4 regions of the Bacillus sp. UNCCL81 genome follow, and region 2 is predicted to be linked to each of the others. Evidence: riboswitches for the same ligand, from Rfam matches in the RefSeq annotation. Region 2 holds a riboswitch; each other region holds the start of a gene.
The links. A riboswitch is a leader RNA that binds a small molecule or an ion and turns the genes downstream of it on or off. The one in region 2 is predicted to bind S-adenosylmethionine.
Positions count from the first base shown of each region.

Region 1: it holds a riboswitch for S-adenosylmethionine, as region 2 does, so the genes downstream of both, BM319_RS06205 (LLM class flavin-dependent oxidoreductase) here and BM319_RS08845 (trans-sulfuration enzyme family protein) in region 2, are expected to answer to the same signal.
Region 3: it holds a riboswitch for S-adenosylmethionine, as region 2 does, so the genes downstream of both, BM319_RS05935 (2,3-diketo-5-methylthiopentyl-1-phosphate enolase) here and BM319_RS08845 (trans-sulfuration enzyme family protein) in region 2, are expected to answer to the same signal.
Region 4: it holds a riboswitch for S-adenosylmethionine, as region 2 does, so the genes downstream of both, BM319_RS17670 (methionine ABC transporter ATP-binding protein) here and BM319_RS08845 (trans-sulfuration enzyme family protein) in region 2, are expected to answer to the same signal.

Region 1 covers NZ_FOMF01000003.1:55,898-63,796, forward strand. Annotated here, with positions in the region: gene BM319_RS06190 (spore germination protein) at 1-194, shown strand, start outside; gene BM319_RS06195 (GerAB/ArcD/ProY family transporter) at 195-1,286, shown strand; gene BM319_RS06200 (Ger(x)C family spore germination protein) at 1,283-2,374, shown strand; SAM riboswitch class I at 2,519-2,625, shown strand; gene BM319_RS06205 (LLM class flavin-dependent oxidoreductase) at 2,786-3,835, shown strand; gene BM319_RS06210 (ATP-grasp domain-containing protein) at 3,851-4,804, shown strand; gene BM319_RS06215 (histidine phosphatase family protein) at 5,051-5,635, shown strand; gene BM319_RS06220 (aldo/keto reductase) at 5,684-6,673, shown strand; gene BM319_RS06225 (hypothetical protein) at 6,993-7,700, shown strand.
Region 2 covers NZ_FOMF01000003.1:638,046-645,944, reverse strand. Annotated here, with positions in the region: gene BM319_RS08850 (trans-sulfuration enzyme family protein) at 1-1,153, opposite strand, end outside; gene BM319_RS08845 (trans-sulfuration enzyme family protein) at 1,159-2,328, opposite strand; SAM riboswitch class I at 2,410-2,513, opposite strand; gene BM319_RS08840 (ATP-dependent DNA helicase) at 2,593-4,866, opposite strand; gene BM319_RS08835 (YcxB family protein) at 4,990-5,517, opposite strand; gene BM319_RS08830 (ABC transporter ATP-binding protein) at 6,221-7,899, opposite strand, start outside.
Region 3 covers NZ_FOMF01000002.1:1,189,422-1,197,320, reverse strand. Annotated here, with positions in the region: gene BM319_RS05970 (hypothetical protein) at 1-210, shown strand, start outside; gene BM319_RS05965 (hypothetical protein) at 332-844, shown strand; gene BM319_RS24615 (hypothetical protein) at 999-1,139, opposite strand; gene yjeM (glutamate/gamma-aminobutyrate family transporter YjeM) at 1,221-2,720, opposite strand; gene BM319_RS05955 (DUF421 domain-containing protein) at 2,922-3,620, shown strand; gene mtnD (acireductone dioxygenase) at 3,669-4,181, opposite strand; gene BM319_RS05945 (methylthioribulose 1-phosphate dehydratase) at 4,198-4,824, opposite strand; gene BM319_RS05940 (2-hydroxy-3-keto-5-methylthiopentenyl-1-phosphate phosphatase) at 4,821-5,474, opposite strand; gene BM319_RS05935 (2,3-diketo-5-methylthiopentyl-1-phosphate enolase) at 5,481-6,701, opposite strand; SAM riboswitch class I at 6,766-6,869, opposite strand; gene BM319_RS05930 (pyridoxal phosphate-dependent aminotransferase) at 6,927-7,899, opposite strand, start outside.
Region 4 covers NZ_FOMF01000008.1:157,427-165,325, reverse strand. Annotated here, with positions in the region: gene BM319_RS17705 (rhodanese-like domain-containing protein) at 4-300, shown strand; gene BM319_RS17700 (sulfurtransferase TusA family protein) at 355-927, shown strand; gene BM319_RS17695 (MBL fold metallo-hydrolase) at 972-2,099, shown strand; gene BM319_RS17690 (sulfurtransferase TusA family protein) at 2,121-2,348, shown strand; gene BM319_RS17685 (sulfite exporter TauE/SafE family protein) at 2,417-3,208, shown strand; gene BM319_RS17680 (ASCH domain-containing protein) at 3,407-3,757, shown strand; gene BM319_RS25140 (hypothetical protein) at 3,763-4,197, shown strand; SAM riboswitch class I at 4,490-4,607, shown strand; gene BM319_RS17670 (methionine ABC transporter ATP-binding protein) at 4,784-5,800, shown strand; gene BM319_RS17665 (methionine ABC transporter permease) at 5,790-6,458, shown strand; gene BM319_RS17660 (MetQ/NlpA family ABC transporter substrate-binding protein) at 6,455-7,303, shown strand; gene BM319_RS17655 (M20 family metallopeptidase) at 7,350-7,899, shown strand, end outside.

The DNA of each region.
Region 1 (7,899 bases), 580 kb from region 2:
TTCGATGTATTAGATACCCACTGATTATATTAGCAACTCTTTTTGGGTTGGTCGGACTAGTTGGAGGTATGCTTGTACTTATCTGTTATTTTGCTAATAAGCGAAGCTTTGGGACTCCTTTTTTAGCGATTGAATGGGGATCTTCCGATAAAATTGAAACGATAACTGAGAACCCAAAGGGGGGGCAAAGCTAGTTGACCCGTCACTTTTACTATACTGTACTGCTAACAATGATGTTAAATATCATTATCAATGTACCCATGATTTTAATTGGCGAGCGTTTTAATGGGTCTCTTATATCTATGGTGTTAAGTGTTTTGATTGGTGGAATATTTATTTATTTGTTTACGATCGGAATAAGTAAATTTCCTAATAAAGGATTGCCCGAAATTTTTAACAATAGACTACCTAAACTTGTTAAAAACATTTACTTAGCATTTTTAGGCGTAATGTGGTTGGCTGCAGGGGCATTTGTTTTAATTTCTTTCACATATATTACTGTACTGTATTTAAATACGGAGTTAAATATGGGATACGTTTTAGCTTTTTTTCTAGTTATTGTTATTTATGGAGCAAATTGTTATACAAAATCAATCCTCAACGTTATTGAAATAATGGTACTTGTAGCTACTCCAGTTGTTTTTTTTATCGTTTATAAAGCTATAGCAAGCAATTATTTTTATTTCGTCCATATTAAAAGAATACTCCATTATTTTTGGCAAATGCCTAACTATAGTTCTATTTCTGCTGCTACTTATTTTTTTACAGGCTATATAAATCTAGCTATCCTTAATCGTTATCTTGATACGAAAAAGGTTGTTAAATTTCTGTGGATTTTACCTTTAATCGGATTCGTTGTAATTAGTTTTACATTTTTCGTTCCAATTGCTTTTTTAGGTATTAAAGGGATTAATGATGTAGTGTTTCCTTGGATCTTCATAACTGATTCTCTAAGAATGGAATATGGGTTTATCGAAAGAGTGCTATATTTGATGGTTTATATATTCCTTTTGATGTCACTGTTATTTGGTATACTAACATGGCATGTTGGTTTAAAACTATTTGAAGGAATGTTTTTTAATTATAATTTAAAACCTGCTAAAAAAAGGAAATTTTATGGATATATGACTTTACTATTTTTTGGAGCCGTTACGTTGACACTGCAGACATTTACGAACGAAAGAGAATTTTTTGATCTGATTAAAATATGGCAAAATATCCGTTTTCCTGCTGAAGTCATATTAGTAGTGTTAATTTTTTTCTTATCTCGGAGGCAAAGAGCATGAAACGTATATTAACGTTGTTGTTAATTATGGAATTAAGTTTTATGTCTGGTTGCCAATTACTCGATGTTGATAAACGTTTTTTTGTCGTAGGGATAGGAATTGATCATACAGATGAAAATGGCATCTACCTAGTGTCAGTGAAATTAGCCATCCCTACAGCACAAATTGGAGCGGGAAGGTCTAATTTTCAAATTATTTCTCAAAAATCAACTTCAGTTTCTGAGGCCATTAGAATAATCCAATCTTTAGTAGATAAAAAATTAGATTTTGCTCAATGTAGGGTAATCGTTATTGATAAAGATCTACTAGTTGAAAACCAAATTGATTTGATGAAGTGGTTTATTAAACGGCCAGATATTCAAGGTGTTGCTTATGTAGCTGTAGGAGAACCTTCTGCAAAAGAAGCTTTATCATGGAGGGTTAAATCAGAGAGATTAGCGGGTAACGCTCTTGTGTTAGCTTTTAATGAAGAATCAAATAGGTCACCATATGTAATGTCAGAGATACTTAATGATTATTATATGCGATTGACAGAAAACGGTATAGATCCATATTTACCTATTATTGAACCGTTCGATAGTACCTTTAAAATTAATACTTCCGCAGTTTTTAAAGGAACAAAATTTAAAGCAGTATTAAATCGCGACGAAACAAGATTACTTAATGAACTTTTAAATCCCAAAAAAACAACATTAATTAATGTTGGAAAAGGAAAGAATCAGTTTTTCGTAAGTGCTGGAAATACGAAAATTGACATGAAAATTGTTATGCCTAAAAATAAAAAACCATATGTAGACGTTCATATAAAGGTAAAAGGATTCATTGAGGAATCTAAAAAGACATTACATCAAGATAGAGAATTGAAAGAGTATGAGAAGATAGCATCAATCATTATGAGCTCAAGAACAAAAAAATTTCTAGAACGTCTACAGGAATTAAATGTTGATCCACTTGGACTTGGGTTAAACTATCAAGCAAAATACGGAGTGACAAAAAAAGTAATAGATAAGTGGGAAGAAATTTATCCAAAACTTGAACTTCGAGTAAAATCAGAAGTGATACTAAAGGGAACTGGTACTATGTATTAACTTCGGTTTAATGGCAATAAAAAATTATAAAATTTTATTTTTTCTAATAAAAATGAAAGCGCTATCTCAAAAAATGTTTAAATTCCCTTATTGACAATCTGTTTACTAGGATTTATGATTCAGTTAAAGAAATTACATAATTCAAACTTATCGAGAGTGACCGAGGGATCAGGCCCTATGACGTCCGGCAACCTCCTTATTTAGGAACGGTGCCACTTCCTGCAGAATGAAAACATTCTGATAGATAAGTCGAAAACAATTGTTTCCGATGCCTCTTTCTGAATGAAAGAGGCTTTTTTATTTTTTATTTATTTACGCGGAAGGTTAAACAAAACTGAATTCCACTATATATAAATCCAACTTAACTGATGCGAAAACTAGATAATTTTGAGGATAAAGGAGAGAATAGAAATGAAATATGGTTTTTGGTTACCGATTTTTGGAGGATGGTTACGTAATGTGGATGACGAAAGCATGCCACCAACATTTGAATATGCTAAAGAGGTCATTCAATCAGCTGAAAGATGGGGATATTCGACTACTTTAATTGCTGAATTATATTTAAACGATATTAAAGGTCCAGAACATGATTCCCTTGAAGCTTGGTCTACAGCAGCGGCACTTGCTGCAGTAACGGAAAAAATCGAAATTATGACCGCGATTCGTCCAGGTTTTCATAATCCTGCAGTAACAGCAAAAATGGCTGCTAATATCGATCAAATCAGTAACGGCCGTTTTACGCTAAACGTCGTTTCTGCATGGTGGGCAGAAGAAGCTCGTCAATATGGCGGTATTTTTACAGAACATGATGAACGCTATGCCCGTACAGAGGAGTTTATTGATGTCCTAAAAGGCTTATGGACAGAAGAAACGTTCAATTATTCAGGAAAATTTTACGACTTAAAAGATACGAAACTTGCTCCAAAACCTGTGCAAAGACCAAACCCGATTCTTTATGCAGGTGGTGAAAGTGAAAAAGGTAAGCAAACAATTGTTGAAAAATGTGACGCTTATGTGATGCACGGTGGAACAGTTGAAGAAATTAATCAGAAAGTAACAGATATGAAAGTACGCCGTGAACAAACTGGCAATGCACCTTTAAGTTCTTTCGGTATGGCTGCTTATGTTATTTGTAGAGATACAGAAGAAGAGGCTTTAGCTGAGTTAGAAAAAATTACGACTGTGAAAGATTCTAGCGGTTATGCGGGCTTTAAAGACTTCACGACTAAATCACAATTAGAGCAACAAATACAATTACAAGATTACTCAGTTTCAAATCGTGGTCTTAGAGCAAATCTAGTAGGGACACCAGAGCAAATTGCAGATCGAATTTTACAATATGAAGAAGCTGGCTTAGACTTATTATTATTACAATTTTCACCTCAATTAGAGGAAATGGAACGCTTTTCAAAGCAAGTTATGCCATTAGTAGAAAAAAAACGTAGTTTAATAAAAAACTAGAATGGGGACATAAAAATGAGCAAAGTATATGTAATACATGAAAATAGTGAATGGACAATCCATTTAACAAAAAGATTAGAGGAGCTTGGTGTTCCATTTGAAGAATGGCATTTAGACGAAGGTACTGTTGATTTATCAACCGTACCACCAGAAGGGATTTTCTATAGTCGAATGAGTGCTTCTTCTCATACACGTGATCATCGTTTTGCAGCAGAATTTACTGGGCAAGTCTTAGCTTGGCTTGAAGCACATGGCCGTACGGTTTTAAATGGTACGAATGCCCTAAAGCTAGAAGTTAGTAAGGTTTTACAATACTTAGAGCTAGAAAAGTATGGTGTTAAGACTCCAAAAACGATTGCAGCGGTTGGAAAAGAAAACATTATTAAGGCAGCTAATAGCTTTGATGGACAGTCATTTATTACAAAACATAATCGTGCAGGTAAAGGCTTAGGTGTTCAGCTTTTCCATAGTATTGAAGCTTTAAAAGCTTATGTAGAAGGGCCTACATTCGAAGAACCAGTCGATGGCATTACCCTTATTCAAGAATACATCCAATCACCTGAAAGCTACATCACTCGTTGTGAATTTGTAGGAGGAAACTTTGTATATGCTGTTAAAGTTGATACTTCGGAAGGCTTTGAACTTTGCCCAGCTGATGCATGCCAAATTGGTGATTTATTCTGCCCAGTAGGAGAAGAAGTAGAAGAGAAGCCTAAGTTCCAAATCATTGAAGGCTTTGAGGACGAAATAATAAATAAATATAAAGAAGTTCTAGTTAAAAATAATGTTCAAGTTGCCGGAATCGAATTTATTAGAAATGCTGAAGGCACAATTTTTACTTACGATATCAATACAAATACGAACTATAACTCAGATGCAGAAGAAAAAGCTGGAAAATTCGGAATGCTTGAATTAGCATCATTTTTAAAGAAGTCTTTGGAAGAAAAATACACTACTACAGCAAAATAATTTATTTAGAAAAGCTCAAGCCTATATGTAACAAAGGTTTGGGCTTTTTTTGTGGTCAGTTTGTTAAAATTTTCTAGAACTAAGAGTAATAGGCAATTATTTGAGAGGAATATGCTAACGATTAAAAATAATATATTGATAATATAAGATTGTAAGTTGTTATTAAATTTTGAGGCAAAAAAGGTCTAATGACTCGTACCACTTGATTTTTAAAATAGGCTTTTAAGATTCAAAAGGGGGATACAAATGAAAAAGACTTTTTATTTAATGAGACATGGACAAACATTATTTAATAAAAGAAGGAAAATTCAAGGTTGGTGTGATTCACCTTTAACTGAATTTGGAATTAAACAAGCAGAGGCTGCTGCAAAGTACTTTAGAGAACAAAAAGTTATTTTTGATCATGCCTATTGTTCCACATCAGAAAGAGCTAGTGATACGTTGGAAATCGTGACGGAATTGCCGTATACAAGATTAAAAGGATTAAAAGAATGGAATTTCGGAACTTTTGAAGGTGAAAGTGAAGATTTAAATCCAGCGCTACCTTATGGTGATTTCTTTGTTAAGTTTGGTGGAGAAGATCAAAAAGAACTGCAACAAAGAATGGCTACTACATGCCAAAAAATAATGGAAGAAGACAATGAAGTGGTATTAGCTATATCCCATGGAGCAGCTTTAAGAAATTTCATGCGGGTTTGGGAGCATAGAAGTTCGATTGTACAACAAGATCGAATTGGAAATTGTTGCATCCTTAAGTTTGAATATGAGAACAGGGAATTTAAATTAGTAGAGATTATCAATCACAATTTTAGTGATGTAGTCCAGGTATAGTTTTTAAAGATTAATAGATTACATATTTCCGAAAGTGAGGATAAAACAATGGAATACACAAAACTTGGGAATACAGGATTAGAAATATCTAGAGTTTGCCTTGGTTGTATGGGATTTGGAGATGCAAAACGTTGGATTCATCCATGGGTAATCGATGAGGAAAGTAGCCGTACAATCATTAAAAAAGCACTAGACTTAGGGATCAATTTTTTCGATACGGCGAATGTCTATTCAGATGGAACTAGTGAAGAATATGTTGGTAGAGCTTTAAAAGATTATGCCAATCGAGATGAAATTGTTCTTGCTACGAAGGTTTATTTCCCTATGCACAAAGGTCCGAACGGTTTAGGACTTTCCCGAAAGCATATTATGAGTGAAATTGATAAAAGTCTTAAACGCCTAGGAACAGATTATGTGGATTTATACCAAATCCATCGTTGGGATTATAACACTCCAATCGAAGAAACAATGGAGGCACTTCATGATCTAGTAAAAGCTGGAAAAGTAAGATATATCGGTGCTTCCGCTATGTATGCATGGCAGTTTTTGAAGGCATTACATGTTGCAGAGAAAAATGGATGGACCAAATTTGTCTCGATGCAAAACCATCTGAACCTCATATACCGTGAAGAGGAAAGGGAGATGCTGCCTCTTTGTAAAGAAGAAAAAATCGGCGTAATTCCATATAGTCCACTTGCGTCAGGAAGATTGACACGTGATTGGTCAAATACGACACTTAGATCTGAAACTGATGAAACTCAAAAATCTAAATACGGTGCAACTGAAAATACGGATCGTCATGTTGTGGAACGTGTTGCAGAGATTGCTGAAAAACATGGAGTAACAAAATCAAACATTGCTCTTGCTTGGTTACTGCAGAAAGAACCAGTATCAGCACCAATTATTGGAGCTACTAAAATTTCACATTTAGAAGATTCTGTTGGTGCATTGTCGGTTAATTTAACCGCGGAAGAAGTTGCATATTTGGAAGAGCCTTATGTTCCACATCCGGTAGTTGGTGCTTTAGGCCCTAATTAATGTCAATTTTAGTATAATGAATTTATCCCCTATTTTCCTTAAGTGTGAAAAGGGGTTTTTTTAGGTGATTTCACTATCAATAGCTCTAGTTTATAAAGTATGAGTTAGTATATATATCGTTTATATTGCTTTTCTAAGCCTTACTTTTAGAAAGAATTCATAAATCAAATGTTCAAGCTGTAAATTTTAAATGCATTTGTAAGAGCGCTATTTTCAACAATATTGAAGTAGGAAATTATCACTTGTTTTTTTGTATCACAGTGATATATGTTGCAATATGCCGAAAAATCCTTCATATTTGTTAAAAAGGAGGTCCGATATGCGAAGTGATATACAACCGAATGAACGAGCTTTTTCTTCCAAGGAAGTAGCAGAAGAACTGGGTATTGCAACACCTACTGTTCGAAAGTATGGTCAAATCTTAGAGCGCAATGGATATGAGTTCTTGAAAGATGGCGATCGGCGAATATTTGTTCAATCTGATATTAGAGTGCTTATAGCGTTACGCGATTCAGAAAAGCCCCTAGAAGATACTGCAAAAGACCTCGTGTTTCAACAAAAAGAAAGATTAGAAGGTTACGATGAAACTCAAATTGCGATATCCGATACATATGAAAATTTACCACATGACCCAAATCAATTAAATGAGTTTTTAAGATTTTTAGTCAGTGAACTTGCAGCTGCACGTGAAATGAATGTACAACTGAAAAATGATATGACAGAACTTAAAACGGCGGTTTCCAGGCTTCAACAAGATCATCATGATATAAGTGCAAATATTGGGAATTCATCTAATAAAACTTATACCAAAATTGAAAAATTAGCTGAACAACAAAAAATTCAATACGAGACAATACTTGAACAAGAAAAACAAACAATTGATTTTTTACAAGAAGAAATACAAAACATAAGAGAAGAACAGAGAAAAGAATGGAGATCACAAGATGATTTTAATAAACGTTTAGAAATTGTGATACAAAAGCCTAGAGATAAATGGGGCTGGCTTTTCTCTTTATTTAGAAAATAAAGGACCTATTAAAATCTTTTTCTGCTAATCTTGTACAAATCTGTTTAAAACTTTTAAAAATTTTAATAAGTACTTTCAGGTCGATACTTCCATAAGGATGTATCGGCTTTTTGTTTCCTAATCGTAAAAATTTGTATGCGATACAAAAAAGTAATATAAAATTGAACAAATGTATCACTATGCGATATTCGATCGTTAT
Region 2 (7,899 bases):
CTTGTTTTTCTCTTACCCCTGCATTTAATGCTTTTTTAAAGCTTGCAATCAAGTCTTCAATATCTTCTAAACCAACTGACACTCTTATTAATGTATCTTTTACGCCTAATCTTTCACGAACATCGAGCGGTATTGCAGCATGGGACATCTTCACAGGATATGAAACAATTGTCTCAACTCCACCTAATGAAACGGCAACTGCAACGTTTTCGACTGATTGTAGGAAACTTGTCGTTTGTTCAATCGTTTTTAGTGTAAATGAAAGGACTGCTCCTCCTCCAGTAGCCTGCTCAAAATGTATATCGTGACCAGGGTGATCTTTTAGTCCTGGGTAATAAACATCCTCAACTTCTTCTTGTTCTAAAAGCCAATTTGCTAATTTTGATGCAGTTTGTTCATATGCATCCATACGAACTTTTAATGTCTTTAATCCTCTTAATGTTAACCAACAGTCTTGTGGACCTAAAATTGCCCCGAATGAATTTTGGATTGTGTATAAATCATTTGCAAGTTCTTCCGAATTTACGACCGCTAGCCCTCCGATTACGTCGCTATGGCCTGCAATAAATTTTGTTGCACTATGAACGACAATATCAGCTCCTAAATCTAAAGGTCTTTGTAAATATGGTGATAAAAAACTATTATCTACAATGACAAGGATGTCATTTTCTTTTGCTATCTTGATTGCACTACTCAAATCAGTAATTTTCAAAAGAGGATTAGACGGTGTTTCTAAATAAAGTCCTTTTGTATTTGGCTTTATTCCGGCTTTAATCTCTTGTAAATTAGAAGCGTCTACAAATGTAAAATCGATTCCGAAACGATTTAATACTTTAGTCGCGATTCTAAATGTTCCTCCATATACATCTTCACAAATGACAATATGATCTCCAGCTGAGAACAAAGACAATACAGATGAGATTGCAGCCATCCCTGATGAAAATGCAAAACCGCGAACACCATTTTCTAACTTTGCAATTGTATTTTCTAATGCTTCTCTTGTTGGGTTTCCACTTCTTGCATAGTCGTACTTACCAAAATTCTCTATATCAAATTGATGAAATGTTGAAGTTTGATAAATCGGAATACTTAATGCGCCTGTTGCCTGATCTATTTCATTTCCATTATGAATTAATTTCGTTCCAAATTGCATCCTCATCACCCCAATGCATTTTCTAAGTCATTTAATAAATCATCAATATGTTCAATACCAACAGATAAACGAAGTGTATGGTCATCTAGACCAAGCTTTCTTTTAAATTCCTCTGGCATTTCTGAATGAGTTTGCGTATGTGGGTACGTAATTAATGATTCAACTCCACCTAAGCTTTCTGCGAATGTAATAACTTTTACACTTCCTAATACTTGTTCAACCAAACTTAAATCTTTCACTTTAAATGAAATCATTGCACCAAATCCAGTTGCTTGTTCTTTAATAATTGAATACCCTTTATGCGTTGGTAACCCTACATAAAACACTTCAGTAACATTCGGATGATTTTCTAAAAATTTCGCAAGTACAATTGCATTTTTTTGACTGTATTCCATACGTAAATGTAATGTTTTAATTCCTCTTAAGATCAACCAAGAGTCAAATGGAGCTAATGTTGCTCCTGTTGATTTTTGATAATAACGAATTCGTTCATTCGTATATTCAGAATTTGTTACGACAAAACCAGCAAGTGTATCATTATGGCCACCTAAATATTTTGTTCCACTATGAACAACAACATCTGCACCTAATTCAATTGGTCTAAAGAAATAAGGTGTTAAAAATGTATTATCAACGATCACAATTATATCTCGTTCTTTTGCAAGCTCAACTACTCTTTTTAAATCAGTTACTTTCATCATTGGATTTGATGGTGTTTCAATAAAAATTCCTTTTGTGTTCGGTTTAAGTGCATCAAGAATATTTTCAATTTCAGTCGTATCTACAAAATTATGCTCAAGTCCATATGGCGAATAAATTTCTTCGAATAAACGATATGTACCACCGTATAAATCATCTGAAACAATTAGGTGGTCACCTTTTTTAAATAAGCTTAATACTGCAGTAACGGCTGCATTTCCTGTTGAAAATGCAACACCATAATTTGCACTTTCTAATTTTGCAACAGTATTTTCAACTTCTTCACGAGTTGGATTTTGTAATCTTGCATAATCATATCCAGTCGATTGATGAAGACCTGCATGCTTAAAAGTAGCAGATTGATAAATTGGATAACTAATCGCACCAGTTAATGGATCATAACCTTTGCTTCCATGAACAGCTACCGTTTCAATTGATTTTTTATTCGTGTTTAAAGCCTCTTTTGTGTTAGTCATTATAAATCCCCCATTTTAGTCAAATAAAAAACCACTTCCTAAAAAATAAGAAGTGGTTATGTCCGCAAAATATACATATCGCTCTTATCTTCCAGGTTTTTCACCTGCAGGATTTAGCACTTTCTAGTTTTTACTAGAGTTGCCGGGTTTCGTCGGGCCAGTCCCTCCACCGCTCTTGATAAGATTATTTAATTATATTGATAAGTATATTAAAAACTCTGATAATTATCAATTGTTTTTTTTGAATTATTTAATTATTAACTCTTACTTCCATTCTTCAGGTAATAAACTTTGATAAAGTGAACTCTTATATCGGTCATCAATTAGTAATAAAGTCCCTTCATCTGATTCAGATCGTATCACTCTTCCACCCGCTTGCATTACTTTATTCATACCTGGAAAGACATATGCATAATAATACCCATTTTTTCCAACCGAATTAAAATGCTCCTTTAAAATATTTCTTTCTAAACAAATCTGCGGCAATCCTACACCAATTACTACGACTCCGTTTAAACGATCACCCTTTAAATCGATCCCTTCAGAGAATATACCGCCTAATACCGCAAAGCCAACTAGCGTTTCTTCATTTAGACTATCAAATTGTAAAAGGAATTCCTCTCGTTCAATTTCAGTCATACCATTTTCTTGAACGATTGTTTTTATAGTAGGGTATTTCTCTTTAAATAAATCAACACTTTGAATTAAATATTGATAGGATGGATAAAAAACTAAATAATTACCTTTTCTTTTCGTAATTTCTTTATATACCGAATCAATTAATCTTTCTAAATTTCTTTCACGATCTTGATACCGCGTTGATAGAGGGTCAATTGTTACCTCCAATTGCTCCTTATGAAAAGGAGAATCGATTGAAATTGTATAATCGCGACTTTGATCACCAAGCATATCTTGAAAATATTGTATTGGGGTTAAAGTAGCTGAAAAGTAAATTGTTGAGCGAAATCTTTTTATTACGTCATTTACAACTTTAGATGGGTCAAGGCAAAATAGCTTTAAATGAACTTCACTTTTATATAGTTCATAGTAGCATACGTAATTTTCATCAAAAAACTCTGCGATTTTGACGAAGTTGAGTGACTCAAAATAAGTATCAAGCAAAAGTTGTTTATTTTCGTCCTCGTCCATTTCCGGTAATTTTATTTCTACGATTTCATTGAATGTATGTAGAAGTTCTAGTAAATCCCCATCTATTTCCTTTGAAACTGGGGTTACAACGTCCTTCCATTTCTTTCTTAATTCAATAAAACGCTTATTTATTTCATTTATTATGGCATAAAGTTCATCTTTTAAATTTTTATATCGATTTTTCAACTCTAAAAATTTAGATTTGAATAGACTCGCAGAATACATTTCTCTTGAGCGATCAACAAGATTATGAGCTTCATCAATTAATAAAACTGTACTTCGTTTATGCTCATCAAATAATCGCTTTAACGATACTCTAGGATCGAAAATATAATTTACATCGCAAATAATAGCATCTGAAGAATTTAATAAATCTAATGAGTATTCAAATGGACAGACTGTATGTTTTCGTGCATATTCTTCTATTTTCTCCCTAGTTAGTGCTTTTTCGGATGAAAGAATATCAAGAACAGCATCATTAATTCTGTCATAATAACCATTGGCAAATTCACAATAATCCTTTTGACACATCGTCTCTTCTTTAAAACAGATTTTATCTTTTGCTGTAATCGTCGTACACTTTATACAAAGTCCTTGATCTGTCATGCGCTTAAATGCTTCTTCAGCAACAGTCCTAGTTATTGTCTTAGAAGTTAAGTAAAACATCCGATTGATACGATCCTCACCAATACTTTTAACAGTTGGAAAAATAGTTGATACCGTTTTTCCTATTCCAGTTGGTGCAACAGCAAATAAATTATTACCTTCTTGAATCGTTTGATATACCGCACCTGCTAACTTTCTTTGTCCTTTTCTGAAAGAAGGAAAGGGAAAATTTAATTCTTTTATGGTCTGATTCCTTAACTCAATATGATCGTATTTCCATTTTGCAAAAGGATAATAAATTTCTAGCATTTTGTATAAGTAATTTGTTAATTCATCCTTTGTAAACAAAAGATCGAAGCTTATTTTTTGCTCAGTTAAAATATTAATATATGTAAGTCTAAGTGTAATCTTTTCAAGCTGTAGTTCTTCACAAATAAAATATCCATAAACTTTTGCTTGAGCCCAATGAACAGGATATGAATTTTCATTTATTTCATTTAAATCCTTCATTGTTGATTTAATTTCTTCTATTATATATTGATCATCCTTCAGTAATAATCCATCACAACGGCCTTCTATCTGAAACGCCAATTGATCCAATTTTATAGTGCCGGATATAGGTCGTTCTTTTACATCCTGTTCACCATATTCTCTTTGGATTTTTTGATGCGCCTTTGTTCCTTCAATTAAAGAAACCGAACTTTTATAAGTTAAATTGATACTTCCCGCTGTATGAGCATACTCAACTAGCGTTCGAACTGAAACCTTTATACAATTCTCCAAGTGAGTACCCTCCTTTATTACATTTTATCATAATCCTCTTTCTTGATTAAGAATGAAAAGTACCAATAAAAAAGTTCAAGTTAAAATAACTTGAACTTTTAAAGATCAGAATGCAATATTCAACTAGCAATATAAAACTTGAATATTATATTTTCTGTAGAATTGTAATAATCTCTCCATGTCATCCTTTATTGCTTCTAGCGGAACTACAATGGCTTGCATACTTGTAAAGTAAATATAAAAGTAATTCTTCGTTCCTTTTATTTCAACTATATCATCCCACTTTATTTCATGAACACTTGATTTTGTAATTTCTTTCATTCCATTCTCATCAACCTTTAGAGAATGTTCGCCGAATAACGATTGATCGTTCTTTTCAGTTAAATGCTTAATCATTTTGTTTTTAGAGGAACGGTAGAAATACTTTGGAAAATAAACGAACCAAAGAATGGCTGCTATCGAAAAGGCAAGTAAATAACCAAAAAGCGGTTGCTTGAAAAAAAAGGAAATTAAAAATGGTATTACTAAATAGATTAAACTCACAGCAATTCGTTGATTAATTAACGACTTTTGAACAGTTTTAGAATGTTTTAAATGATGTAAATTAAATTCAATATAATCATCCAAATTAATTTCATAATTAAGTTTCATACTTGACCTCCAATTTCGCAAAAATATTTTAATCACTATTATTTTAACATTAGAAAAAAACAGAAAATAAAGTTATTTTATGTACTTATGTTAAGTTGATTTTTCAAGATTCATAGAATTAATTCTTATATTAAGAATTCGTAATAATTCATTTCCAAAGTTCTAATTTTAAATTTTTGGCATAAAAAAGGATGTCCTAACTGTAAATCAAAAAGAATAGTGATATAGGCTCGGCGCTGCAAATAATTTATGAGATATTGCAATTGATCGGTGGACTGCAATTAAATTAAGAGAATCGCAATTAAAATTGTGGACTGCAATTAAATTAAGAGAATCGCAATTAAATTTAGCGAAACTGCAATTAAAATTTGAGAATCGCAATTAAATTTTACAAAACTGCAATTAAAATCCTAAAAAACGCAATTAAAATATAAAAGTACCCATACCAGTTAAGGTATTCCTTTCTAAAAAACAGACAAAAGCAGATCATTTAAATGGAAAACTTGCAAATATGCCTTCTATCAAATAAAAACTTGATAAGAATCTACAAAAATTTCTTATAATAATCGATTAGATCAACTGCAAATGAAAAACTCTGTTGAAATACCCTAACAGAGTAGTACATTTCCCAATAAAAATGGGCCGCTCATATGTCAGTTAACCTGACTTTTGAGACAGCCCCAATCTAATTAAAACAGTTCAATTATGCTCCATCATTAATGAAGCTATATTGCGCCATGTATAGCTTATAATAATGTCCTTTTAATCCTAGTAACTCTTCATGTGTACCGCTTTCCTCGACATTTCCGTTTCCGATAACCATAATTTTGTCGCAGTCACGGATTGTTGATAATCGGTGGGCAATGACAAATGATGTACGACCTTCTAATAGCTTTTCAATTCCATTTTGAACAAGCTTCTCTGTATGTGTATCGATATTCGAAGTAGCTTCATCTAATATCAATATTCTAGGATCAGCTAGTAGAGCACGAGCAAAAGAGATTAATTGTCTTTGACCTAATGAAAGTCTTGATCCCCTCTCGTTTACATCTGTATCATATCCATTCTCCATTTTAATAATAAAGTCATGAGCATGGACTGCTTTAGCTGCAGCAATTACTTCTTCATCTGTAGCGTTTAATTTACCGTATCGAATATTTTCCATAATCGATGTTGAGAATAGGAATGTATCTTGTAGCATTATTCCCATTTGACTTCTAAAAGATTCTAAATCTACTTTTTTAATATCGTTCCCATCTACTAAGATTTCACCTTTTAAAGGATCATAGAATCGACTTAAAAGTGAAACAATTGTTGTTTTCCCTGCTCCAGTTGCACCTACCAATGCAATTTTTTCACCAGGATTTATTGTGAAATTCACATTTTTTAAGACTGTAGAGTTTTCATCATAACCAAAAGTCACATTTCTAAATTGAACTTCACCATTAATACGTCCAATTGGAGGTGCATTTTCTTCACTAATAATTTCTGGATCAATATCCATAATGTCAAAAATACGATCAGCTGCCGAGAAGTTTGATATTAATGTATTATAAAAGTTTGATAAGTTCATAATTGGACGCCAGAACATGCCAATATACATTGAAAATGCGATTAATGTTCCAACTTCGATATCTTGACTAGTTACAAGCTTATATCCAACATAAAATACAATTACAGTACCAACACCCCAAGAAAGCTCAACTAATGGCCAGAAGAAGTCATTCATTTTTACTGCTCTCATGAATGAGCCCATTAATTCAGAAACCTTTTCTTTGAAGTCTTTTTCTTTATCTTTTTCTTTCGCAAAAGATTGAACTACTTTTATTCCTGAAAAATCTTCATGTATAAACGCAATTAAATTTGAACGTTTCTTTCTATAATCATCCCATCTTTTACGTGCACGTGTTTCAATATAAAACATGGCAACTGCTAAAAATGGCAGAATTGATACTGATGCGATTGCAAGTTTAACATTTAAAATAAACATTACGACTGTAACGCAAACTAAGCTTAGTAATTCTGGAATTAACGTTTGAATACTTTGGTTGAATAAATTTTGGAGAGCACTAATATCACCCATTACACGAGCCAAAATTTTACCTACTGGTCGATTATCAAAAAACGTAAATGATAGTTTTTGAATATGTGTATAAAGCTCATGACGAATATTTACTAAAATATTATTCGTAACAGAGCTAATCATCGTCCAACGTATTTTTGAGGCAATCATTGCTAAGAAATTTAGTGCTAATAGTACAACTCCAATCATTATGAGCCCTTTTACATCGTGATTTTTAATATTTGTATCGATCGCTACCTTTAGTAAATATGGATTTAATATCCCGATTACCATTACAAATAACATTAAACAAATAACGC
Region 3 (7,899 bases), on a different contig from region 2:
CGATCAAAGGAACAAATTTTAGCCGAACAACCATCAATTGAAAGAAAAATAGAATTTAGAGGTAATAAATATAAATTAGTTGATACAGTTCATGATGTTTCACACGGTGGGTTTGATGATCTTACATGCTACACTTACAGAAATGAAGCGGAAAACGCGGAAATATTGCTATATGTACAAAAAGGAAAAATCGTAATTGTTGAACCTTAAGAAAAGGTTTTAAGACTGTCTTGTATATACAGGCAGTTTTTTATTTGTCTTAGGACTAATATGATGACATTTAGAGATATTAAGTGAAACGGTAGATTTGGAAAAATAGGGGGCATGTGGATTGAAAAAAATTATTCTTTTATTCTCAATTCTTTTGTTTACTGCTTGTTCTCATGGTAATGGTGCAGTTGAATCATTAAAAAAAGAATATCCTAAAACTATAAAACAAGATGTAGATCAATTACCTAAAGATGTACAAAAAGAACTAGTTGTACCAAAAAAGATACCGTTTAGAGCAAAGGATGTCACAATGGATGTACAAAAAAATCAAAAAAATGGAGCTATTAATGCTACCTCTTTTAATTACTCAAATGAAGAAGTAGAAGTCACAATGTTTGTCATCACTTATCATAATAAAAAACCTTCATTCCCAGATGAACAACAACCATTAAAAACAACTAAATTAAAAGATGGAACAAAAGTTTTGATTGTTGCTGATGATGATAATACAAAAACAATTCGTTGGAAGAAAGACGGGCTTTATCATTCAATTTCACTTCTTTTTTCAGAAGAAACTGGTAAACAATACACGATTCGAGATTTAGTAAAAACTGCGAATTCGATGAGTAAATAATCAAAAATGACCGCCAAAATGACGGTCATTTTTTTACATATTTAGAAAGTACAAATTGGCAAACGGAGATGAAAAATCGGCGCAGATGGGTTTAAGTATCAGTGCAATTGCGCCTTTTGATTTCACCTAAGGACTCACCAATCGCGAGTTTTCTTTATGAGTTTTTAACTTCATTAAGAGCTTCAGTATTTGATTTACTTGGAGCAAAATAACCTTCTGAATTAACTGCAGCTGGTGTAGGTTGCCCTTTATTTTTGTTTTTCTTTTTTACATGTGGATTTTGATTGTGACCCATGAAATATCACCTCCAAATTTAGTATGTGCTATATTTCCAACTTACTTTCGGAATTGTTATTAACAATAAGTGGGAAGATTGCTAGGCAATTTTCTTCTCTTTTTGGGTATGTTTTCTTGAACGGTTAAGAATTAGTAAAGCTAATATTGAAAAGAAGATGGGACCTGCAATCATCCAGATTGTTGAGTTGTAATCACCCTCAATAGCCGGTTGTATGATTGTAAAAAAGTTTGCAAATCCAACTACTAATATAACGAGAATGCTTGCAAATAAAGCAGATGAATTTGATTTTAAAATTTGGAATGGTTTATCGATTTGATCATTCCTTTTAAACATTGGATACGCAATTCCTAAGAATATATAAGGTAATGTCATTGAAACATTTGTCATTAAAGTTATTTTATTAAAAAATGCAGACGCTCCTTGACCTCCAAAGGATGTTAGGACAATGATAAATGAAACTATTGCAAATTGTACCCACATTGCATTGACAGGCATACCTTTCTCATTTGTGTCTGTAAATTTTGTTGGCCATAAGTATTTTGGTGTACCCTTAATGATTGTTTTTAATGGAGCATAAATTAATGTGAAAAATGCTCCGGTATATGCAAGAAACATTGATAATCCAGTAATTCTTGCAAACCAAATGCCAATTAGATCGGCAGTATGTGTTGATAATGTAAAAGCTTTTCCAAGTTCTAATCCTAAATTGTACATTAGCACATATGTTATATTCCCTAAATTTGTAGTGCTAGCACTTAAATCATTTGACCAGTTAATAAAAATACCTACTAAAAAAATACCTAACGAATATCCTACTGAGATAATAATTGCTGAAATCGTAATGCCCTTTGGAAAATTACGTTCGGCGTTTTCTGTTTGATCAACTAATCCGCCAATTGCTTCTAAACCGCCATATGCAAAGATTGCAAATACAACAAATGATAAGATCGCAAGGGTAGATAGATAATTTGGATTAGGTGAGTGAGCAAATGCTGATGAAAAGCTTTTAATTGGTTGAGCAAATTTTCCTCCATTGAATAGAAAAATAAGGATACTTGTGATTAGCAATACTATATTTAATGAGAAAACTGTAACCCCACCAATCGTTGTAACCTTACTAATACTTTCAATCCCTTTAGAAGCAAAATATGTCACAACTAACATCCAAAGTAATGCTAATAAGCCAATTGATTGAGTAGATGAAAGTCCAAATAATGAAAGGGATTGGGTTTTATCTCTACCAAAAATAAACGTTGATAGCGGAATCCAAACCTTTGAAGAGACACTAACCATATAAATTACATAGGAAGAGAACCACATAAAAGTTCCAATAAAAGCGAATCTAGGCCCAACTGAATCAGCCATCCATGTATAAATTCCACCTTCAGAATGCTTATATGCAGCTCCGAACTCAGCCATCATAAAAGCAAATGGAATAAAAAACGTAATAGCTGAGAGTAAATACCATGGAATTGCGCTATATCCCATTAAATAAAAAGCTGTAGGTATATTTCCAAAGCCATATACAGTTGTAAATACCATTAATATTAAGCCAACAAGTGATAGTTTTTTACTCAAGATCTCACCTCAATAAATTAGTCGATTATAAATGAATAATATTATTTTCTTCAATAATCGGTAATTTATGAGGACATAACAACCGGTCAGGTTTACTAATTTTTTAGAAATAATAAAGAATAGTTTCGTTCTATTTTTCAAACGCTAAGTTGATTAATAAATACTTAAAACGGTTTTTTTGAAAGAGAAAGGATGAACTAAATGAGCTTTAATGAAGTAGTATTAAGAGTTATATGCTCATTTTTTGTTTTATTTATTTTAACGAGATTAATGGGGAAGAAGGAAATTAGTCAATTAGATGTTTTTACATTTATAACAGCCATAACAATAGGGAATATAGCAGCATCAATTACGACATCTAAAACTTTAGATATTGAGGATGGAATCATTGGATTAGTTGGCTGGGCAGTTTTGACGATCGTCATGGGGTATTTAAGTTTAAAATCTAAAACTGCACGTCGGCTGATTCTTGGTGAACCAATTATTTTAATTAGACAAGGAAAAATAATGGAAAATGCATTAAAAAAAGCCAGAATAGATACGGAGCAATTTCAAGGAATGCTTCGTAATGAGAGTATTTATTCGTTGAAAGATGTTGAGTACGCTATATTTGAAATCGATGGCAGTCTGTCCATTATGAAAACAAAAGATGTTAAAACGAAAAAAAATAAAACGTGGAAAAAAACTTTGTTATTTCCAACTTCAACAGCAGTGGTAACTGACGGGGAAGTAAATGAAGACGCATTATCAAATTTAAACTTGGATAAAAAATGGTTAATGGCTCAACTTGAGAGGGTAGGCATAAAATCAGTTTCAGATGTGTTTTTTGTTGAAGTACAAACCGACGGGTCGTTATATATCGACTACCGAGAAGATCATTTTAATGAAGAAGAAAATTAATTGACTCACATCCTAAAGTGGATATGAGTCAATTTAGTTTTTATCAAATTATTCGTAAATTGGCACCCAGCCTTCAGTAGTAACAAACAATCGAACAGCAACTACTTTACGATCCTCTGCTAATGTGAAGTAGTGGCGTACATTTGGTGGTACAGAAATTAAATCTCCAGGATTCAAATTAACATGGAAAAAGCCTTCATTTCCTTCGATAATAAACGTTCCGTGACCGCTAACAATGAAGCGAACTTCGTCATCTGTATGATGATGCTCACGGTTGAAGTTTTTAAGTAATTCATCAAGATTTGGAGTTGCTTCTGAAAGCGTAATAATATCACTTGCTAAATAGCCACGTCTTGATGAAATACTGTCGATTTCAGTTTTAAATGTTTCAAGAATCGCTGCTTTTTCATCATCTGATAGAATAAATTTTTCTTGTAACGAACTTTGTAATTGTTCGATATTCCAATTTTCATAAATAACACCTTGTTCTTCTAAATATGCTTTTACTTCAACATCACTTGTAATATGATAATCTTTTTTTTCTACCCAAATTGTTGCCATTCTTCATTCCTCCAAATTAGTTCTTTATAAATGTATTTTTTTGTATACCTTGTAATGCGTATTGAAAAAGAAACTCATAAGCTTCTAAATGTTTCTTAGCCTCAAATGCCGATTCGGCCCATACTGTTATACCATGATTATGAATTAATACAGCACCATGATCATTCTTAATATGTGGTAGAAATTCATTTGCAAGAGTAGGGATATGCGCATGATTTTTTATAATTGGAATTGTAATTTCTGCATCTTCTTCCCATAGTCCTAATGCTTTTATAATTTCGATACCAGAAAAAGATAACTCATCTTGATATGGAAAATCCTTTGTTATAAAGTTATTTGCTAAAGTGTGTACATGTAGAACGCATTTTGCATTTGTGTGTTGATAAATTAGACGATGCAAAATGGCTTCAGCTGATGGTTTTTTTGATTCATCCCAAACAGATTGGTCAAATTCATTAACGAGTAAAAAATCGTCATAAGTATGTTTTGTTTTATCTTTACCACTAGTTGTAACTAAAAAGTTCAAAGGCTCCTCATTTACTTTAATTGATAAATTTCCACTAGTTCCTAAAAACCAATCTCGATCAGCAAGTACTTTTTTTACTTCACGGATTTCATCATAATGTTTGAAAAAGTCCTTCATACTAGTACCTCCTTCTCTAATGAAGCTCGAATATCATCGAAATTTTCAAAAGGAATGAAAGGTAAAGATAATTCTACACATTTATCTTTTAAGAAATCTCGGGCAAAAATTAAATTTGCTTCTTTTGCAATTTGTAAGTCAGTAATTGAATCGCCAATGACAATGATAAAATCATTTGATTCACTAAATTTTCTTTTAACAGATGGTTTGCACATTCCACAATCATTCGTACAGTTTTCATCACAAGAGTGATCCCAATGAATTTTTACAGTTTGGCCTGTAAAGTCAGTACGATTACATAAAATTTCCGAAGTTGGAAGGTAATCCGCTAATATAGGATGAACGAAAAAATCTAGTCCGCCACTTACAACTTTCAACTCATATTGTTGAGCGCTTACAAATTGAATAAAATCGCTAAAACCATCTCGAATGACAGTACGATCAATTACAAAATCGGTCATTTCTTGTTTTTTCGTTGAAGGAATCGTAGCAAACATTTTCTCTACGCCTTCTCGAATTGATATATTGCCATTTAATACTTCACTTGTTAATTCACTTACTGAAGGTGGAGTGAATTCTTTAATTAAATTAACGATATTGTCACCCTCTGTAATTGTTCCATCAAAATCACAAAAAATCTTTATTGCCATTGTTGTTTACCCCCAAAGTTGTAATGCTTTTTGTAGTGATGTATTTGGAAGTGCGTAGTCTTTTAGCTCAACTCCAGATAATGTTGCTGAAATTGCTTCTCTAAATGCATTACCTCCACCGATTGGTCCATCCGGGTGTCCATGCACACCGCCGCCAGCGTTGATGACTTGCTCAATTCCAAAATCTTGAATTAGTTGAGGTACAAGTCCTGGGTGAATTCCAGCAGATGGTACTGGGAATGTCTCTTTTAGTCCATTTGATACTGTTAAGTTTTCAGCGATTTTTAATGCTGTCTCTTTTTGTAATGCAACTGATCCATATGGAGAAGGGAATAGACTGAAATCTGCACCAGCAATTCGTAAAAGTTTCCCTAGTAATAATCCAGCGTCAATACCATAAATTGGAGAGGAACTAAACGCACCCGATACAGCAGGATGTGCCATAATTGGAATATTAATTGATGGATCTTCTGCCAATCCTTGCAGTACATCAATTCCATACGAGAACACATTTAATAAAAATACATCAGCACCAGCTTCAACAGCCCGTAATGCTTTTTCTTTTAACTCATATGTACGGCCAGTTAAATTCACCGCGTATAAAGTTTTGTGTCCTGTTTTTTCATAAACTTGGTTCAAAATATTTTTTCCGTGTGTGACGCGATCCGTAATAGAGGTAATCGTGTCAAAAAGAATCTCGTCATCTTTAATTAAATCAACGCCACCTAAAGCTTGTTTTTTTAATTCCCCTGAAATGTATTGAATATCTCTGCCGATAATTGATTTGAAAATGCTCATTAATAAAGGACGATCATATACATCCAACTTCTCTCGAATGCCTTTAATACCAAATTTTGGACCTGGGAAAAGAGTTAAAATGTCATCTGTAAAATTTAAATCAATTAGTTTAATTTCACCATCAAGAGATAGCTTACCGAAAACAGTTGTTAAAATAGCTGGTAGATCAGCTGAAAAATTTAAGCTAGGATAATAGATTTCAATAATCCCTTTTGTCGCTTTATAGCCTAAAAAGTTAACTATATTTTCTTCGCATTCTATTTCATGAACTGAAAGTACTTTGCCTTTATGCTTTTGTAATTGAATTTGATCATTTTGAGGTAAATTCGTCCATGAACCAACCGTTAAACCTAGCGCAATTGACTCTGCCTTTTTTTCTAAATGATGATTTTTATCATAAACTTGGTAAGTTGCTATTACTCCACTCATTTCAAAACCTCCAAAAAGTTTTAATCAAACAAAAAACCTCTCCACTAAGGAGAGGTTTACCTACACCTTATCTGTCAGCAAATGCTGCGAGAATTAGCACCGTACTAGTTAACTAGCCGGTTGCCGGGTTTCGTCGGGCTCGGTCCCTCCACCTACTCTGAATAAAGTTATATTTAATTTTGAATTCTTAATCTATTCGCATTATTTCATGAACAATCACAATTGTCAAACATTAAATTTTGAAAATATTTCAATCTCTTTTAATCTAGCAACTGCTTCCTTCAAGCGATCCGTATCTGATAGTAGGCCGACTCTTACATAACCTTCACCATATTCTCCAAATCCATTTCCTGGAGCGACTGCAATATGAGCTTTTTCAAGTAAAAGATCAGCAAATTCCTGTGATGTAAAACCTGATGGAATTTTTAACCATGCAAAAAACGAACCTGCTGGTGCAGTTACTTCCCATCCAATTTCGTGACAACCGCTAATAAATACATTTCTACGCTCTTCATAAAGAGCTAATAGTTGTTTGACACTTTCTTGCGATTCAGTTAGTGCAACAGCGGCAGCTTCTTGAACAGCAGGGAAGATGCTAACGTAAAGATGATCCTGTAATAGATTAATTGCTGAAATAACTTCTTTATTTCCAACTGCAAAACCGATTCTCCAACCAGCCATATTATAAGTTTTAGAAAGGGTATAAATTTCAATCCCGCATTCCTTTGCTCCTGGAGTTTGAAGATAACTTAAAGGTTTTTTGCCGTCAAAACCAAATGCACCGTAAGCAAAATCATGACAAACGGTAATCTGATTATTTTTTGCAAGCTCAACTGTTTCTTTAAAAAATTCATCAGTAGCTATAGCTCCTGTGGGATTATTTGGATAATTGATAAATAATATTTTACTAGCATCCAAAACGTCTTGAGGAATTAACTTATAATCTGGTAAAAATTGATTTTCTTCTAGTAATGGAAGCATGTATGGAACTGTTTTTGATAGAGATATACCAGATAAATAGTCCGGATAGCCTGGGTCTGGCACTAAAATTGTATCTCCCGCATCACATAAACAAAGTGGTAGCTCTACTAATCCAGCTTTTCCACCGAATAAGATGGCTACTTCTTCCTCTGGGTCTAAATCAACATCATACTCTCGTTTATAAAATTCTACAACAGCATTTTTTAGAGAGCTCATT
Region 4 (7,899 bases), on a different contig from region 2:
GACATGAATGAAATTACTGCGATTGAGCTTGAAAATGAATTGAAAACTGGAAAAGAAGTAAATATTATCGATGTACGTGAGGTAGATGAAGTTGCAGCTGGAAAAATCCATGAAGCAATTCATATTCCACTTGGGTTAATCGAATTTCGATTACATGAATTAGATAAATCAAAAGAATATATTATGGTTTGTCGTTCAGGTGCTCGAAGTGGGCGTGCAACGGAATTCCTTCAATCTCAAGGGTTTAACGTTAAAAACATGGTAGGCGGAATGCTTTCTTGGGAAGGAAACGTAGAATAATTTTTTTGATTAAATTAATACCCTAGGTGGTATCATAAGTGCGGAGGTCATAATATGGAGTTCATTAAAACTAACATGAAATTAGATGCAAAAGGATTAGCTTGTCCAATGCCGATTGTAAAGACTAGAAAAGCAATGAAGGATCTAGATAATGGACAAGTGATTGAGGTTCAAGCGACTGATAAAGGTTCAAAAGCAGACATTAAAGCTTGGGCGGAAAGCACTGGAAATCAATATTTAGGTACAATTGAAAATGGAGAAGTATTACTTCATTATTTAAGAAAATCTTCAGATGAAAATACAATTGAAAAAAGATTTGAAAACGTCATTTCGAACGATCAATTAAATCAAAAGCTACAAAACGAAAATATAATCGTTTTAGATGTAAGAGAAGAAGCAGAATATGTATTTAATCATATACCAAATGCGGTATCAATCCCTTTAGGTGAATTGGAGAACCGTATGACAGAATTAAATAAAGATAATGAAATATATATTGTTTGCAGAACTGGAAACCGTAGTGATCTTGCTGCTCAATTACTGTTTTCTAGCGGTTTTACTAATGTATTTAATGTCATTCCTGGAATGACTGAATGGTCTGGGAAAACAACGAGCATAAAAGGTTAATCTAATTTTTTTTGAATGAAATTATACTATAGGGGGTATAAGATATGGCAGTCACAGCAATGTCTGCAAAAGAGATTACAAAAAAAATATTTGATAAAGAAGAACTATTTATTCTAGATGTACGAAATACTGATGGTTATAACGATTGGAAAATTGAAGGTTCAAATTTTGAACATTTAAATATACCTTATTTTGATTTACTTGATGGGGTTGAAGATATTTTAGATAAGATACCTACAAGTAAAGATGTTTTAGTTGTGTGTGCTAAAGAAGGGTCTTCCATCATGATTGCAGAGATGCTTTCAGACGAGGGACTAGACGTAGCTTACCTTAAAGGCGGAATGAAAGAGTGGAGTGAACATCTAGAACCAGTAAAAATTGCAGATTTGAAAAATGGTGGAGAGCTGTATCAATTTGTCAGAATCGGCAAGGGATGTTTATCCTATATGGTTATCTCAAATAATGAGGCAGCTATATTTGATTCTACTCGAATGACGGATCTCTACATTGATTTTGCAAATACAAAGAACGCAAAAATCACAAATGTATTTGATACTCACCTTCATGCAGATCATATTTCTGGTGGTAGAAAAATTGCTGAGATTACGGGAGCAACATACTGGTTACCGCCAAAGGATGCTAAAGAAGTTACTTTTGAATATAGTCCATTAGAAGATGGTAATAAGGTATTGATTGGTGAAACGTCAATCAATATCGAGGCTCTTTATTCACCAGGTCATACAATCGGATCAACTTCATTTGTTATTGATGAAAAGTTCTTACTTTCTGGTGATATTTTATTTATCGATTCAATTGGTAGACCTGATCTTGCTGGTATGGCAGAGGATTGGGTAGGGGACTTACGCGAAACCCTTTATAAAAAATACCGAAATTTATCGCTTGAATTAATTGTGCTTCCATCACATTTTATGGTGATTAGTGAATTGAACGAAGATGGTAGTGTTTATAAGAAACTAGGATATTTATTTGATCAGAATCATGGATTGAACATTGAGAGTGAAAGTGAGTTTAGAAAATTAGTAACTGAGAACTTACCTCCACAACCCAACTCATATCAAGAAATCCGTGAAGTGAATATGGGCAAAATTAATTTAAATGAAGAAAAACAGAGAGAAATGGAAATTGGTCCAAATCGCTGTGCAGTACGATAATGAGACTTGGAGGAGAATAGAATGAAAACTACAAAATTATTAGATGCAAAAGGTTTAGCATGTCCAATTCCAATTGTAAAAACAAGAAAAGCAATTGCAGAGATTGAAGCAGGCGAAGTACTTGAAATTCATGTAACTGATAAAGGTGCTAAAAACGACCTTGCAGCTTGGGCTAAATCAGGTGGACACGAATTATTAAATTATACAGAAGAAGACAATGTTTTAAAATTTTGGATTAAAAAGGGATAAGTTAAAAGATTAATATGAAAAGGAGAGTTAAGAGTCACATCTCCTTTTCTATTATAGGGGGACTTAAAATGGAATGGACCTTAATTTTAGTACTTTTCTTAGTTGGTTTTTTTGGGTCCTTTATTTCAGGGATGGTAGGAATTGGTGGAGCGATTATAAATTATCCAATGCTCTTATTTATCCCTCCATTATTAGGATTTGCTGCTTTTACACCACATCAAGTCTCAGGTATAAGTGCTGTCCAAGTAGTATTTGCAACTTTAGGTGGGGTATTAAGTTATCGTAAAAGCGGTTATTTAAATAAAAAAGTTATATTAAGTATGGGAATAAGTGTACTAATAGGAAGTTTTCTTGGTGGATTTGGTTCAAATCTACTTTCAGAACATGGTATTAACCTTGTTTATGGTATTTTAGCAATGATTGCGGTCGTTTTAATGTTTATTCCTAGAAAAAACGTCGAGATGTCAGCAGATGGTCAAATTTCAATTAATGTTTGGCTTGCTTCAGGTTTGGCATTTATCGTTGGAATTAGTGCGGGTATTGTTGGTGCAGGAGGAGCATTTCTGTTAGTACCAATCATGTTAACAATCTTAAAAATACCAACTCGTGTGACAATTGCTTCGTCATTAGCCATTACATTTATCTCTTCAATAGGCGTAACGATTGGGAAAATCTCTACTGGTCAGGTTGAAATTTTGCCTACAATTATTGTTGTTATTGCAAGTTTAATTGCCTCACCATTAGGAGCAAAAATAGGCAAAAAAACAAAAACGCAGGTTTTACGAGGAATTCTGGCAGTATTAATTGGTTTTACCGCTTTGAAGATTTGGATTACGATTATTAAATCATGGATTAGCTGAATGAGTATTAACTGTAAAAAACAGAAAAACTATCTTGGGAGTTTTTCTGTTTTTTTATTGGTCCCTATTATGGTGGTACTTATTGCAATATTCTTAAATAAAATTTGCTAATCATGTACTAATTTAATTAAAATGGAACTAGTCGTTTTTTTTAATAGACTTAACTATAAAATTAAAATGAAATGGAGAATGGATTAAATGTCAAATCAAAATGAAACGAACGCTTTACCACCAAAAACATGTACGATTGAACGCCTTGTTACTCTTCAAGAGGATGTCAAAAAGGTATTAGCAGGACAAAAAACTGCTACTCGCCGAAACGGAAGATATGCAGATGTTGGGGAAGTGATGACCCTTCAAAATCACCAGTATGTTGTTGAAAAAGTTTATTCTCAATCCCTTGGTGAATTAACAGATGAGGATGCTAAGCAAGAAGGCTATGCGACAGTGGAAGAGTATAAGCAATCGATCTTATCAATCCATCCTGGAATGCCTTGGCTGCCAAAAATGAGGGTATGGGTTCATGAGTTTCGTCTCATCCAAGATTAATTTTTATGCTGTATAGACTGCTTCTTTACATACATATTGCTAGTGTAATTTTATCGATTGGTCCTTTTTTTGTATTGATTCCTATACTTAAAAAGCTGCATACCACACAGTCCGCGATACAACAGAGCTATTTGGATGTATTCCGGTTTGCTGTCAGATTGGCAAAGCATGCTGGGCATGTACTGGTTGGATCAGGGATCTTGTTGGTACTAGCGGGCCATTGGTCGTGGAAAACATCTTGGATTGTGATGACTATTCTTCTTTTGGTGAGTTCATTATTTTTCCTAGCTAGAGCCTTTTCACCGACCATTCGGAAATTCAGTGAACCAACCCATGACGGGAGAATGTTGATTCAGAAGCTTCGTCGATCTATCTGGATTTACATCGTTCTTTTGATGATCATGCTATGGTTCATGGTGGTAAAGCCTACATTATGGTAGGCACAATTCAAAAAAGCAGACAAGTTCTATCCTTGTCTGCTTTTTTTCCTTCTTTTAAATGAATTACTAATAAAAACTAAAAAATGTGTATCTAGACCTATTCCAAACGGTTTATGAAATAAGTTTCTTGATTTGAATATGAAGGACCTAAGACTTATGCCAAACAGTGTGTTTAATAAAATTACTATTATCAAAACTCAATTTTGACTAAAAAATTTAAAAATAGTTCTTGACGGATTATAAAAAGAGAGATAACATGAACACAATAATTTAAAAACTTAATAAATTCTATTACTTATCCAGAGAGGTGGAGGGACTGGCCCTGCGATACCTCGGCAACGGGTTTGTTGTTTCGTAACAAATACCGTGCTAATTCCTGCAAATCGTTCATGCGATTTGAAAGATAAGAAGTAAAGTGGCTTATATATTATAACCCCTCTTCTTATCTGTTTTCTTGGATAAGAAGAGGGGTTTTTTGATGAGGTGCCATAGGAGAAAAAGGGGGATATATAGTTATAAAACCTAGTTTTCAAATCTGTTTACTTAGTTATAGTGAATTGAAATAACTTGCATTGGGGGAAGTAATTTGATTGAAATTAAAAATGTCTCCAAGGTTTATCCTGGAAGACCACCAATTAAAGCTATAAATAATATTAATATGAAAATTGAGAAAGGAGAGATCTTTGGGATCATTGGTTTTTCCGGAGCAGGAAAAAGTACATTGATTCGTTGTTTAAATAGACTTGAGGAGCCAACAGAAGGATCAGTTTTCATTGATGGATTGGACTTAATGAAATTAAAAGATGAAGAGTTACGTAAGACACGTAGAAAAATTGGTGTCGTCTTCCAACACTTTAATCTACTTTCTGCCAAAACGGTATTTGATAATATAGCAATGCCGCTATATCTAGAAGGAAAAAAGAAACGAGATGTCCAGGAAAAGGTAATGGAGTTAATTGAATTTGTAGGACTTACAGGGAAGCAAGATGTATTTCCGGGCCACTTATCGGGAGGACAAAAGCAAAGAGTGGGGATTGCAAGGGCACTCGTAACAGATCCAGATCTTTTGCTATGTGATGAAGCTACATCTGCATTAGACCCTGAAACAACAAAGAATGTATTAGAGCTTTTAAGGAAGGTAAATAAATCCTATAATCTTACAATTTTCCTTATTACCCATGAAATGAGTGTAATTCGTGATCTATGCGATAAAGTGGCCGTCATTGATAATGGTGAAATTGTAGAAGAAGGTAATGTTTACGACGTATTTACGAATCCACAAAAAAGTATTACAAAGAATTTTGTTAACACAGTATTACAAAATGAGGTGCCATCTAAGTTATCGAAATCATTATCAAAGGGAAAATATTATCAATTAGTCTTCCTAGGTGACAAGGCAGGTAACCCATTATTATCAGAGGTTCTTAAAAAATTCGATATCCATTTAAATATTCTTTATGGATCCATTACAGAGCTACAAGAAAGACCTTATGGGAATTTGCTTGTGGCACTAGAAGGAACAAAAGAGGAAAGCGCAAAAGCTATAAAATTTATTTCGGAAAAGGGGATAGACGTAAGGGAGGTTGAGTTAAATGGAGCTTAATTGGGAATTCTTTTGGCCGCAGTTTTTGCAGGCAACTCAAGATACATTTCTAACTGTGCTAGGGTCATTTATTTTTGGCACAATCATAGGATTGCCGTTGGGTATAATCCTAGTTGTAACAAGGCCAGGTCATATAATGGAAAACAAACCTTTATTTACGTTGTTAAATACCATTATAAATATTGTTCGATCTGTACCATTTATTATTTTACTAGTTGCCATTATACCGTTTACTAGATTATTGACGGGAACGTCCATTGGTGTAATTGCAGCAATTGTTCCGCTTTCAATCTTTGTAGGACCTTATTTGGCAAGATTGATTGAGAATTCCATGCTAGAAGTTGATAAAGGGGTGCTAGAAACAGCCTATTCAATGGGAGCAACAAAGTTTCAAATCATCTTGAAGTTTATTTTACCTGAAGCGATTCCATCGTTGATTCTATCATTTACAACTGCAACGATTGGATTGATTGGATCGACTGCGGCAGCTGGTGCCGTTGGTGCTGGGGGATTAGGTGACTTAGCTATTACATATGGTTATCAGCGCTTTGAAACATTGGTTATTGTCATTACAGTTGTATTACTAGTAGTTATTGTTCAACTCATACAAAGTTTAGGAAATACGTGGTCAAGATATGTAAGGAGGAAAAGAGGATGAAAAAGTTTTTTACTATTTTTGCAGCATTATTATTAACGGTTTCGGTATTATCAGCATGTGGTTCTAAAGCATCATCAGGTAACGGAAAGGAGAGAACGGTTAAGATTGGTATTAACGGTGATGACTATGAACTTTGGAATATTGTACAAAAACAAGTAAAAAGTGAAGGCATTAAATTGAAAATTATTTCATTTTCAGATTATGTTCAACCTAACACAGCACTTAATGACGGTAGTCTTGATTTAAATGCTTTTCAAACGATTACGTATATGAACCAATTTAAAGGTGATCATAATTTAGATATTTCTGCGATTGGCTCGACGGTGATTGCGCCAATGGGAATTTACTCACATAAGTTTAAAAAGTTAAGTGATATTCCAGATGGAGCAACTATTACGATACCAAATGATGTTACGAATGCAGGCCGTGCACTTAAACTATTACAATCTTCAAAGTTAATTAGTTTAGTAGATAATTTTGACCCTAAAGGAAGTATTGAACAAATTAAAGAAAATCCTAAGCATCTAAAAATCAAACCGATTGCTGCAGGGCAAACAGCTAGATCATTGGATGATGTGGCAGCAGCTATCATCAATAATGGATTTGCCGTTCAAGCAGGCTTAGACCCTGCAAACGATCCACTTTATAAAGAAGATCCAAATGATAAAGCAGCTATGCCGTATATCAATGTTATTGCATCTCGTACGAAGAATAAAAATGACAAGGATTTTTCAAAGATTGTAAAGGCTTATCAATCAAAAGAAGTTCATGATTACATTATTAAACGTGACAAAGGCGCTACGGTTCCAGTAGTCATTTCGGTTGATAAAATTAAAAATCTATAAAGCTAGTTCATGCTTATTTAAAAGAATGGAAGGGAGATCAGTTTAAATGACAGTTAAAATTGAAACACAAAGAGAACAAATTGTGAAAAGTATTGAGGAATCGAAGGAAGTTTATCTTGAAATTAGCCACAAGATTCATGAGAAACCTGAAATTGGCAATCAAGAATTTTTTGCATCAGAAACACATACTAAAATTCTAGTAGAAGCTGGTTTCGATGTAACACGTAATATAGCGGGGCATGAAACAGGCTTTGTAGCAAGGAAAAAGTCATCTAAGCAAGGACCGACCATCGCTTTTTTAGCAGAATACGATGCACTACCTGGTCTTGGTCATGCATGCGGACATAATATTATTGGAACAACAAGTGTGGCAGCAGGAATCGCTCTTGCTGAAGTTATTTCTGAGACCGGAGGAGAGGTTGTCATATTTGGAACACCTGCAGAAGAGGGGGGACCAAATGGAAGCGCTAAGGGGAGTTTCGTAAAACACGGATTACTAGAAGGTGTTGATGCAGCACTTATGCTCCACCCAAGTGGTAAAACAGGTTTATCGAGTCCAACTTTGGCAGTAGATCCATTAGACTTCCATTTTTATG